2 regions of the Actinoplanes sp. NPDC051405 genome follow, and region 1 is predicted to be linked to the other one. Evidence: predicted binding sites of a transcription regulator. Region 1 holds the regulator's gene; the other holds the start of a gene.
What was found. The regulator HspR, encoded in region 1, represses chaperone genes until heat shock. The targets are predictions, from matches to a motif close to TTGAGTNNNNNNNACTCAA.
Positions count from the first base shown of each region.

Region 2: a site for HspR is predicted at 3,632-3,650, ahead of lon (endopeptidase La). Genes of this name have one in related genera too.

Region 1 covers NZ_JBVJIR010000009.1:348,562-354,849, forward strand. The annotation lists gene dnaK (molecular chaperone DnaK) at 520-2,409, shown strand; gene grpE (nucleotide exchange factor GrpE) at 2,406-3,029, shown strand; gene dnaJ (molecular chaperone DnaJ) at 3,109-4,311, shown strand; gene ACZ6S4_RS21585 (heat shock protein transcriptional repressor HspR) at 4,339-4,779, shown strand; gene ACZ6S4_RS21590 (hypothetical protein) at 4,785-5,231, opposite strand; gene ACZ6S4_RS21595 (cation:proton antiporter) at 5,455-6,288, opposite strand, start outside.
Region 2 covers NZ_JBVJIR010000001.1:66,159-72,446, reverse strand. The annotation lists gene ACZ6S4_RS00400 (sensor histidine kinase) at 1-1,638, shown strand, start outside; gene ACZ6S4_RS00395 (FadR/GntR family transcriptional regulator) at 1,663-2,349, opposite strand; gene ACZ6S4_RS00390 (MFS transporter) at 2,359-3,540, opposite strand; gene lon (endopeptidase La) at 3,725-5,977, shown strand; gene ACZ6S4_RS00380 (Fpg/Nei family DNA glycosylase) at 6,055-6,288, shown strand, end outside.

The DNA.
Region 1 (6,288 bases):
GTCGGCTCGTCGGGGATCTGCTCCCCGGCCGGCTGCTTTGACTTCGTCGTCACGACGTTTCCCGTGGTCGCGGCCGTGGTGGGCGGCCATTCCGGCTTCGGTGGCGTGGTGGCGGCAGGCTCCGGCTGCGCGCCGCTGTCGGCCTCGTCGGCCTGGGCGGACGGACCTGCGGTTGTCGCGTCTGCGACCGTACCGGATGATTTGTCGGGTTGGCTGGCGCCCGCCGCTGCGGGCGCGCCGTTGGTCTGGGCTTTTGTGGGGGGTGGGTCGGCTACGGCGGGAGTGGCCGACGGACCGACCGCGTCACCGTGCGTCGTCACGGGTAAAGCGTGCCTGATCTATGCATTCCCCACAACAGGTACCCCGTCGCCGTGACCGGACAGGTACCTGCTGACAGTGAGTTGCGCCGCCTTGACTCAACTTTCGCTTGCAGAGTTGGATCGCCGTGGCATCATTGAGTCCGGTCCACTCAACTTGAGTCCCGAGACTTGCAACCGGCAATGAAGCGAGGAAGCGAACATGGCACGAGCGGTCGGCATCGACCTCGGCACCACGAACTCCTGCGTCAGCGTTCTCGAGGGCGGTGAGCCCACCGTCGTCGCGAACGCCGAAGGCTCCCGGACGACGCCGTCCATCGTCGCCTTCGCGCGCAACGGCGAGGTGCTCGTCGGCGAGGTCGCCAAGCGTCAGGCGGTGACCAACCCCGACCGGACGATCCGTTCGGTCAAGCGGGAGGTCGGCACCAACTGGTCCGTCGACATCGACGGCAAGAAGTACACCCCGCAGGAGATCTCGGCGCGGGTGCTCATGAAGCTCAAGCGCGACTCCGAGGCGTACCTCGGCGAGTCGGTCACGGACGCGGTCATCACCGTCCCGGCCTACTTCAACGACGCGCAGCGCCAGGCCACCAAGGAGGCCGGTGAGATCGCGGGCTTCAACGTCCTGCGCATCGTCAACGAGCCCACCGCGGCCGCGCTCGCGTACGGCCTGGACAAGGGCTCCAAGGAGCAGACCGTCCTGGTCTTCGACCTCGGCGGCGGCACCTTCGACGTCTCCCTGCTCGAGCTGGGCGAGGGCGTCATCGAGGTCAAGTCGACCTCCGGTGACAACCACCTCGGCGGCGACGACTGGGACCAGCGCGTCATCGACCACCTGGTCAAGACCTTCCGCGGCGAGCACGGCATCGACCTCTCCACCGACAAGATGGCCCTGCAGCGTCTGCGTGAGGCCGCCGAGAAGGCGAAGATCGAGCTCTCGGCCGCGTCGACCACGAGCATCAACCTGCCGTACATCACCGCCGGCCCGGCCGGTCCGCTGCACCTGGACACGACCCTGAGCCGGTCGGAGTTCCAGCGCATGACCCAGGACCTGCTGGACCGCTGCAAGGGCCCGTTCGAGCAGGCCATCAAGGACGCCGGCATCAAGATCCAGGACGTCGACCACGTCATCCTGGTCGGCGGCTCCACCCGTATGCCCGCGGTGTCCGACCTGGTCAAGTCGATGACCGGCCGCGACCCCAACAAGGGCGTCAACCCGGACGAGGTCGTCGCCGTCGGTGCCGCCCTGCAGGCCGGTGTGCTCAAGGGTGAGGTCAAGGACGTCCTGCTGCTCGACGTGACCCCGCTGTCGCTGGGCATCGAGACCAAGGGCGGCATCTTCACCAAGCTCATCGAGCGCAACACCACCATCCCGACCAAGCGCTCCGAGGTCTTCACCACGGCCGACGACAACCAGCCGTCCGTGCTGATCCAGGTCTTCCAGGGCGAGCGCGAGATCGCGGCGTACAACAAGAAGCTCGGCACCTTCGAGCTGACCGGCCTGCCGCCGGCGCCCCGCAACGTGCCGCAGATCGAGGTCACCTTCGACATCGACGCGAACGGCATCGTGCACGTGGCCGCCAAGGACATGGGCACCGGCAAGGAGCAGAAGATGACGATCACCGGCGGCTCCGCGCTGCCGAAGGACGACATCGAGCGCATGATGCGCGACGCCCAGGACCACGCCGACGAGGACAAGCAGCGCAAGGAGGACGCGGAGACGCGCAACCTGGCCGAGCAGCTGCAGTGGCAGACCGAGAAGTTCCTGGCCGAGAGCGGCGACAAGCTGCCCGAGGACTCGCGCAACCAGATCAGCGAGGCGCTGGGCGACCTGCGCGGCGCGCTGGGCGGCAGCGACATCGAGAAGATCAAGACCGCGCACGAGAAGCTGGCCTCGGTCTCCCAGCAGGCGGGTTCGCTGCTGTACGCGCAGCAGAACCAGGACGGCACGCAGGGCGCTCCCGGCCCCGACGGCACCCAGGGTGCCCCGGGCGGCGCGGGTGCCGGTGCGGCCGGCGCGAGCGCGGGCCCGAACGCCGGCGGCGCTGACGACGTCGTGGACGCTGAGATCGTCGAGGACGACAAGAAGTGAGCCGGTCCGACGACGGGAACGACGGTGAGGCAACCGAGCGCGTCGTCATCCGGGACCGGCGCAAGATCGACGTGAAAGGTAAGGACACCAAGGTGGCCAAGCAGGCCGAGGAGGAGTCCACGGGAGGCGCGCACCGCGCTGCCGAGGAGCCGGAGGAGGGCGTGGTAGTCGACACGCCCGCCCTCGGCGCCGAACTGGAGGCGTTGCGCACCGAGCTCGAGGAGCGCACCCGGGACCTGCAGCGAGTGACTGCTGAGTACGCCAACTACCGCAAGCGTGTCGACCGTGACCGCAGCGTGGCGGCCGAGCAGACCACCGGCTCGGTGCTCACCGCGCTGCTGCCGGTGCTGGACGACATCGACCGGGCCCGTGAGCACGGTGACCTGAACGGTCCGTTCGCCACCGTGGCCGAGGCGCTCGGCGCGTCGGTCGGCAAGCTGGGGCTCGTGGCCTTCGGCGAGAAGGGCGACCCCTTCGACCCGACCCGGCACGAGGCTGTCGCGCACCTGACGTCGGCCGACGTCACGGAGCCGACCTGCGTCGAGGTGATGCGCCGCGGTTACACCCTGGGCGAGCGGCTGCTGCGGCCCGCCCTGGTCGCGGTCGCCGACCCCGAGTGACGAGCACCTGTCCCGCCCACCGCACGGTGGGCGGGACCTCGGCCCGTATGACGACGATCCGGTGGAGGAGGTGGGCTCGATGAGTTCGAAGGACTGGCTGGAGAAGGACTTCTACGCCGTTCTCGGGGTGGGCAAGTCCGCCTCCGCCGACGAGATCAAGAAGGCGTACCGCAAGCTCGCCCGGGAGAACCACCCGGACCACAACCCCGGCAACAAGGACGCCGAGGACCGGTTCAAGGCCGCGTCCGAGGCGTACGACGTGCTCTCCGACGACAAGAAGCGCCGCGAGTACGACGAGATGCGCTCCCTGTTCGGCTCGGGTGCGTTCCGTCGCGGCGCCCGTCCGGGCGGTTCCCAGTTCGACCCGTCCGACCTGTTCGGCGGCGGATTCAGCGGGGCCGGTCAGGGCGGCGGGTCCGGTGACCGCCGGTTCGGCGGCGCCGGCTTCTCCGACATCTTCAGCTCCATCTTCTCCGGCGGTGGCGCCGGCGGGGCGGGAGCGGGCGCCCGCCGGGGACCCCAGCGTGGCCGGGACGTCGAGGCCGAGGTCACGCTCGACTTCGCGCACGCGGTCAAGGGCACGACGCTGCCGCTGACGTTGCGGTCGCCCGGGGTCTGCGACACCTGCCACGGCAACGGGGCCAAGCCCGGCACGGTGCCGCGCACCTGTCCGCAGTGTCACGGCTCCGGGCTGATCTCCCGCAACCAGGGGTCGTTCAGCTTCTCCGAGCCGTGCCGCGAGTGCCAGGGCGCGGGCAGCATCGTCGACGAGAAGTGCCCCGAGTGCCGGGGCACCGGCGGCGTGACCAAGAACCGCACGATCAACGTCCGCTTCCCCGCCGGGGTCGCCGACGGCCAGCGCATCCGGCTCTCCGGCCGGGGCGAGCCGGGCGACAAGGGCGGCCCCGCCGGAGACCTGTACGTGCAGGTCAAGGTCAGGCCGGACGAGATCTTCGGGCGGACCGGCGACGACATCACGCTGACCGTGCCGATCACGTTCGCGGAGGCGGTGCTCGGCACCGATCTGCGCGTCCCCACGCTGGACACGCCCGTGACGCTGCGGGTGCCGGCCGGCACGCCGAGCGGCCGCACGCTGCGGGCACGCGGCAAGGGTGTGCAGCGCCGGGACGGCCAGGCCGGCGATCTGCTGGTCACCGTCGAGGTGCAGGTCCCGTCCCCGGGCGCGGTGCCCACCGAGGCCCGGGACGCGCTCGAGCAGTTCGCCAAGCTCACGCCCAACGCCGAGCGGGAGCGCATCGAGGCCCGGCTGCGCCGCGGCTAGGTCAGGACCCCTGTCAGGAGGTGGCACATGTATGAAGAGATCAGCGTCTCGTGGGAGCAGGCCTCCGACGCAAAGGTCCTGATCATCTCCGTCGCGGCGCGGCTGGCCGGGATGCACCCGCAGACGCTGCGTCAGTACGACCGGCTCGGCCTGGTGCAGCCCGGCCGAGCCGGTGGCGGCGGTCGCCGCTACAGCGAGCGTGACGTCGCGCTGCTGCGTGAGGTGCAGAAGCTGAGCCAGGAAGAGGGCGTCAACCTGGCCGGCATCAAGCGGATCATCGGGCTCGAACAGCTCGTGGGCGAGTTGCAGGAACGGGTGGTCGAGCTGGAACAGCAGCTCGGCGAGGCGTACCAGCGGATTGCTCAGCTGGAGTCGGTTGGGCCGTACCCTGGGCGCGATCTGGTGCGGCGGGAACGGCCATCGACCGCGCTGGTGGTGTGGCGCCCGCGCCGCTCCGGCGAGCGGTAGGAGCCCTAGCGGCGACCGAAAGCGGCGAGGCGTCGGGGGTGGCGCACCAGGCCACCCTCGATCCAGTCCTCGTACTCGAACAGCTCGGGGCGGGTCATCAGCACCCGGCAGTTGTGCGCCCACATCGCCATCGGCTCGTCGCCGACCTCTTCCGCGCGCTCCACGTACTTCTTCAGGCGGCGCTTGCGCTGGGAGGTCGCGTTGGGCCGGACACCGTCGGCCGCGTAGATGTACATGCAGTGCAGCGCGAAGCGCCGGGCCGGGCACTGCCGGTCCATCGCCAGCTCGAACAGGGTGGGCGCGAGCACGTCACCGGCGATGAGCAGGTCCCAGTCGGACGGCATGGCGTCCAGCGGCACGGCCTCGGGGTGGTAGGCCCAGGCCTGCAACTCTTCCGGCCGTGGATCGACCGGGTTCACGAACCCGAAGAAGGCCGACTCACGCACGGTCACGACGCCGCCTCGTTTAGCTCACTCATGCCGCCGTCCTCCCCGGCAGAGGGCCGTGCTGACCCGCTGGGAAGGCATCCCCCTGCATCCGGCGAGTCGCTGGTCACCCGATAACACGTTGTTGTCGCGGCGACACGTTAGCGCGAGGTGAGTGTTCTACGGAAGTCGTCAGAGATCACTTTCGGATACTGGTCAGTAGCTTAGTGCTCGCTGAGCGCGGAAAAGGTCATTCAGCAGCGGGAACGGCTTCCACCGGCCGGCGCACAGCCGACCTTTTCCGGATCATTGCCTTGAACCAGGCGTAGTCCGACAGGCGGGCCAGCATCGGCCCGGTCACCACGGTGATGAGCACGTAGGCGGTCGCCAGCGGCGCCAGCTCGGGCTCGACGCCGGACGCCACGGCCAGTCCGGCGATGACGATCGAGAACTCACCGCGCGGCATCAGGGCCAGCCCGGCGCGCACCTGACCGGGCAGCGCGATGCCGGCCCGGCGGGCGGCGATCACGCCGGTCAGCACCTTGGTCAGCATGGTCAGCACGGCCAGGCCCAGCGCGGGCAGCAGCACCGGCGGCACCGCGGCGGGATCGGTGGAGAGCCCGAAGAACACGAAGAAGACCGCCGCGAACAGGTCGCGCAACGGCGACAGGATCTGCGTCGCGTGGTGGGCGACCGGCCCCGACAGCGCGATTCCCACCAGGAAGGCTCCCACAGCAGCGGACACCTTCAGCTCGGCGGCCACCCCGGCGACGAACAGCGTCAGCCCCAGCACGCTGAGCAGCAGCGCCTCGGCGTCCTTGACCGAGATGAAGCTGGAGATCGCGTGGCCGTACCGGATCGCCACGACCAGCACCGCGACCACCGTGAGCACCGCGACGGCCAGCGCCTTGAGCCCGCCGACCAGCCCCACCCCGGCCAGCACGGCGGTCACCAGCGGCAGGTAGAACGCCATCGCGAGGTCCTCGATGACCAGCACCGACAGGATCACCGGGGTCTCGCGGTTACCGATGCGGCCCAGGTCGCCGAGCACCTTGGCGATCACCCCGGACGACGACACCCAGGT
Region 2 (6,288 bases), on a different contig from region 1:
GACATGCTCGCGGCCCGCGACTCCCTGGTCCTGCTGCGTACCCAGGTCGACGCCGGGAGCATCACCCGGGCCGTGGCCGTGAGCGGGTACAACGGCATCATCAGCTACGCCTTCAGCGTGTCCACCGCGGCTGCCGTCTCCAGCGATCCGCTGGTGGAACGGGTCATGCGCACCTCGGTCGCCATGCGCCGGACCGGCGAGCTGCTCCACCAGGAGGACGCCCTGCTGACCGGCGTGACCTCGGCGGCCCGGTTCGACGCCGGGGAGCGTCGGCAACTGACCGAGATCGTCGGGGCGTTGCGCTTCCAGATCCCGGTCGCCGGTTCCACGCTGCCGGCGCCGGACCAGGCCGCCTTCAAGAGCATGCTCAGCGGCCCCACCTTCGTGGCGCTGCGGGCGGCCGAGGATCGCATCCTCCGGGACGAGGGTTTCGGCGGACCGGTGTCGACCACGCGGGCCGAGTGGAAGGCGACCTTCATCCCGGCTGTCCGTCAGTTCTACGACTTCCTGGCCACCGGCTACGGCAAGGCCGCGGAGTTCGCCGATGCGGAACGCGACCGGATCCTGTTCCGGTTCGGCATATCCGGCCTGCTGGGCCTGATCGCCATCCTGGCGTCGCTGCTCCTGTCGATCCGCATCGGCGGTTCCGTCGTACGGCGGCTGTCGGTCCTGCGCACAGCGGCGAACGAACTGGCCCATCGGCGACTGCCCGAGATGGTCATGCGGGTGCGGGCGGGTGAGCAGATCGACGTGGACGGCGACCCGCTGCGCCTGTCACTGGGCGACGACGAGATCGCCGACGTCGGGGCCGCGCTGAGCGAGGTGCAGCAGAGCGCGATCGACTCCGCGGCCGGCGAGGCCGCGCTGCGCTACGACATGAACAAGGCTCTGGTGAACATCGCCCGCCGCAACCAGACGCTGGTGGACCGGCAGCTCCAGGCCCTCGCCCAGGCGCCGGCCGGGGACGCCGCCGCGGAACGTGCGACGACCCGGGTCGAGCAGCTGGCCGTCCAGATGCGCCGGCACGCCGAACATCTCGTGATTCTCGCGGGCTCGGCGCGCAGCCGGCGCGGATTCGGCCCGGAGCCGCTGGCCCGGATCATCACCCGGGCGGCGGGCGAGGTGGAACACGCGGAACGGATAGAGATCGGCCTGCTGACGGACGCGGAAGTGCCGGAGCCGGCCGTGACCGACCTCGGGCATCTGCTCGCCGAGCTGCTGGAGAACGGTACGACGTTCTCCCCGCCCGACACGCCGGTGCGGGTGTCGGCCGAACGGGTCCCGGACGGCGTCACGATCGAGATCGAGGATCAGGGCCTGGGGATGTCCCGGTCCGTCCTGGACGAGACCAATCGCCGGCTGGCCGAGCCGCAGGAGTTCGACCCGGCCAAGAGCGCGCGACTCGGCCTCTTCGTCGTCGGTTTCCTGGCTGCTCAGTGGGGGATCGGTGTCGTACTGCGGCCGTCACCCCACCGCGGCGTCATCGCGACTGTGACGCTCCCGCTCGAGCTGGCCGTCCCGGTGGCCGCACCGGTCACAGCACCGGCCGGGGGAGCGCGCCGCTCCAACGCGGCCAAGCTGGTGGGAATGGTCGCCCAGGGCCGCCGAGGTACCCGGCGGGCCGTAGAGGACAGGTAAGGCGGGTGACGAGCGGCCACGCCGTCAGGACGGGGTGGACGGCTCGGCGCCCTGGATCATCGGCTGGAGCAGCGTCGACATGGTGGCCGCCGCGCGGTCGGAGTCGCCGTCAACGATCGCTTCGACCAGGTCGGTGTGCAGCTGGGCCAAGGCGTCCGTCTCGCCGGTCACGTCGTGCAGTTGCACCTCCTCGAACACGCCGAGCAGTCCCTCGTAGACCTCCTGCATCAGCGCGTTGTGGGTGGCGCCGACCACCGCACGGTGCAGCGCGGAGTCGGCGCGCACCCGCGCGTGCGCGTCGCCGCCGGCCCAGGCGTTCTGCCGCTCGTGCAGGAGCGCGACCAGGCGTTCGGTGTCGCCCTCGGTGCGGCGGACCGCGGCGATCCGGGCGGCCGCGGCGTCCAGCGCCAGCCGCAGCTCCAGGCTGTCGCGGCGGGAGGTGGCCGCGACCCGGCGGGACACCGACGAGCGCAGGTCGGACGTCGACACCACGAAGGTTCCGCGGCCCTGCTCGCGCCGCAGGATGCCGGCCTGCACCAGCGAGCCGATCGCCTCGCGTACCGTGTTGCGCCCGGCGCCGCTCCATTCGACCAGCTCGGACTCGGTCGGGATCTTGCCGCCCAGCGGCCAGATGCCGTCGGTGACCTGGGACCGGAAGAGGTCGGTCACGCGGGTGCTGAGGGCGGCGCGATCAAACATCGGGCGGGACACGGGTGCAGCCTAATCGGCGGGCGCGGGGACCGGCCGGCACGCGGCCCAGCCGGCGCCGAGGGTGATCAGCAGGGTGGCCGCCAGCAGCACGTACGTCGAGTTCCAGCCGTCGCTGAGCTGGTTGATCGCGCCGAGGGTCAGCGGGCCGACGCAGCCGATGCCGTAGCCGACGCCCTGGACCAGGCCGGACAGCCGAGAGGCGCTCTGCGGGTCGGCCGCGCGGGCGCCGATCAGGGTCAGGCAGAGCGGGAACGTGCTCACGCCCAGGCCGAAGGCGGTCGCCCAGACGAAGGCGCCGGCCGCCGGGGCCGTCAGCATGCCCCCGTAACCGACGCCCATCAGCGCGACGCACACCACGACGATCGGATAGCTGTTGCGCATGCGCTTGGTCAGCGGCGGCACCACGAAGGCGGCGATCAGGCCGAGCCCGGCGAACCAGGACAGCAGCAGCGCGCTGGCGGTCGTGCTCAGCCCGGCGTCCTCCAGCATGGCCGGGAACCAGGTCACCAGCGTGTAGACGTGCAGCGTGGTCATCGCCATCAGGCCGATCAGGCCCAAAACCAGTGGGGTACGCCAAAAGACGGGTGCCGGGGCCGGGGCCGGTATGGCCGGGGCGCGGGACCGGGGAACCGCGATGAACCACAGCACCGCCGCCACGGCGGTCACCACGGCCCAGGCGCCTGCTGCCGTACGCCAGCCGTACGCGTGGGCCAACGGCAGCGCGAGCAGCGGCGCGGCCAGTTGGCCGACCTGGAGCAGCACCATGTACATGGTGCTGACCGCGTTCAGCCGCTCCGGGAAGTGCTGCTTCACGATCGGGATCAGGATGACGTTGGACGCGCCGACCCCGGCGAAGGCGATCACGGTGGCGACGATCATGACGGCCGGGGACCACGCGACGGCGCGCAGCAGGATGCCGGCGGTGGTGGCGGTCACCGCGAGCGCGGCGGTACGTTCCAGGCCGAGCCGGCGGGCCAGGGGTGGGGCAGCGAACGCGGCCACCGCGAAACAGGCGGTCACGATCGTGCCGATGGCCCCGGCGACCAGCGGCCCGAAGTGCAGATCCTCGGCGGCGTCCCCGGTCAGCACGCTGAATCCGGTCACGGCCGTGCGCAGGTTGAGGGCGGTCAGGGCGACGGCGAGCAGGATGCCCCGGGCCAGCCGGGCCGGGGCGAGCGTGGTGGTGGACACCGGACCAGTGAAACATGGGATTATGGGATGAATCTAGAGCGAGTGATTTTCGCCTGCAGTGAACACCGGAAGATCGGGAACGGCCCCGAGGTTGAGCGCGACATACTCAACTTCTCGGAGGTACCGAGTGACCAGCAAGCGACTCCCCGTGTTGTTCCTTGACGACATCGTCCTGCTCCCCGGCATGGTTGTCCCGATCGAGCTGGATGAGGCCGCGCAGGCCGCCGTCGACGCGGCCCGCACCTCGGCCGGCTCCGAACTGCTCATCGCCCCGCGCCTCGAGGACCGCTACGCGACCCACGGCGTCGTGGCCAGCCTTCAGCAGGTCGGCAAGTCCCGCGGCGGGTCGCCCGCCGCTGTCCTGCGTACGGGCGTCCGCGCCAAGATCGGCGGCGGAGTGACCGGACCCGGTGCGGCCCTGTGGGTCGAGGCCGAACCGGTCACGCCCACCGCGGCCACTGAGCACGCCCGCGAGCTCGCCGCCGAGTACAAGCAGCTGGTGGTCTCGGTGTTGCAGCGCCGTGAGGCGTGGCAGGTCATCGATTCGGTCAGTGCCATCGACGACCCCGGCGACCTGGCGGACACCGCCGGCTGGGCGCCGTACCTGTCCAACGACCGCAAGCGCGAGCTGCTGGAGACTGCCGATGTCGAGGCCCGGCTGCGGTTGCTGATCGAGTGGACCGGTGACTTCCTGGCCGAGTCCGAGGTCAGCGACAAGATCGACAGTGACGTCCGCGAGTCGGTCGAGAAGCGCAACCGTGAGTACCTGCTGCGTGAGCAGCTCAAGGCCATCCGCAAGGAGCTCGGCGAGGGCGAGGCCGACGGCAGCGACGACTACCGCGCCCGGGTCGAGTCGGCCGAGCTGCCGGACAACGTCCGCGAGGCGGCGCTGCGCGAGGTCGGCAAGCTCGAGCGCGGCGGCGAGCAGAACCCGGAGGCGGGTTGGATCCGGACCTGGCTCGACACCGTCCTGGAGCTGCCCTGGAACGTCCGGACCGAGGACGCCGTGGACCTCGACGCGGCCCGGGCCGTCCTCGACGCCGATCACCACGGGCTGGACGAGGTCAAGGAACGCATCGTGGAATACCTCGGTGTCCGGGCCCGCCGCGAGTCCCGGGGCCTGTCGGTCGTCGGCGGCCGCGGCTCCGGCGCGGTGATCCTGCTGGCCGGGCCGCCCGGCGTCGGCAAGACGTCGCTGGGTGAGTCGGTCGCGCGCACGCTCGGCCGTAAGTTCGTCCGGGTCGCCCTCGGCGGCGTCCGCGACGAGGCGGAGATCCGCGGCCACCGCCGTACGTACGTCGGGGCGCTGCCCGGACGCATCGTGCGGGCCGTCCGGGAAGCCGGTTCGATGAACCCGGTCGTGCTGCTCGACGAGGTCGACAAGGTCGGCAGCGACTACCGCGGTGACCCCGCCGCGGCGCTGCTGGAGGTGCTGGACCCGGCGCAGAACCACACCTTCCGCGACCACTACCTCGACCTGGACCTGGACTTGTCCGACGTGCTGTTCATCGCGACGGCGAACGTGCTGGAGACGATTCCGCAGGCGCTGTTCGACCGGATGGAGCTCATCTCGATCGACGGCTACACCGAGAGCGACAAGGTCGCCATCGCCCGCGACTTCCTGGTTCCCCGCCAGCTGGAGCGGGCCGCACTGTCGCCCGGCGAGGTGACGGTCACCGAGGACGCTCTGCGCGAGATCGCGGCCAATTACACCCGGGAAGCCGGCGTACGGTCGTTCGAGCGCCTGCTGGCCAAGACGTTCCGCAAGGCCGCTCTCAAGGACCTGCCCGTCACCATCGGGCCCGCCGACCTCAAGGGCCTGATCGGGCGACCGCGGTTCCTGCCGGAGTCGTCCGAGCGGACCGCCGTGCCGGGTGTCGCCACCGGCCTGGCCGTGACCGGGATGGGTGGCGACGTGCTCTACATCGAGGCCTCGCTGCTGCCCGGTGACAAGGGCGGGCTGTCGGTCACCGGCCAGCTCGGTGACGTCATGAAGGAGTCGGCGCAGATCGCCCTCTCCTACGTGCGGGCGCACGCCGAGGAGTTCGGCATCTCCCCGGAGCAGCTGGATCACCCGATCCACCTGCACGTGCCCGCGGGCGCGGTGCCCAAGGACGGGCCGTCGGCCGGTGTCACCATGACCACCGCGCTGGTCTCGCTGCTGCTCGGCCGCAACGTGCGCGCCGAGGTGGGCATGACCGGCGAGGTGTCGCTGACCGGCCGGGTCCTGCCCATCGGCGGCGTGAAGCAGAAGCTGCTCGCCGCCCAGCGGGCCGGGCTCACCGAGGTGTACCTGCCGCAGCGCAACGAACCCGACCTCGACGAGGTACCGGCCGACGTGCTGAAGGCGCTGACCGTACACATCGTCTCTGACGTCCGGGAGATTCTCAGCTCGGCGCTGGAGCCCGTGTCCGCCGGCATGGTCGCGGCCGCCTGAGGGTAGTTGCCGTACAAAGGAAGCCGCCCGGGCGCTCGGCCCGGGCGGCTTCCGCGTCCGCCGATCGGGGAGAAACCATGCCGGAGCTGCCGGAAGTCGAATCGGCGCGGGCGGTCATCGAGCGGGCCGGCCTGCGCCGCGAGATCGTCGACGTGGACGACTCCGACACGTACGTGTGCCGTCCGCACCGGCCGGGCCAGATCCGCGCCGCGCTGGTCGGGCGGGCGCTGACCGCGGCGCACCGCCGGGGCAAGAGCATGTGGTGCGATGCCGGCGACGACGGCCCCGAGCTCGGCATCCACCTGGGCATG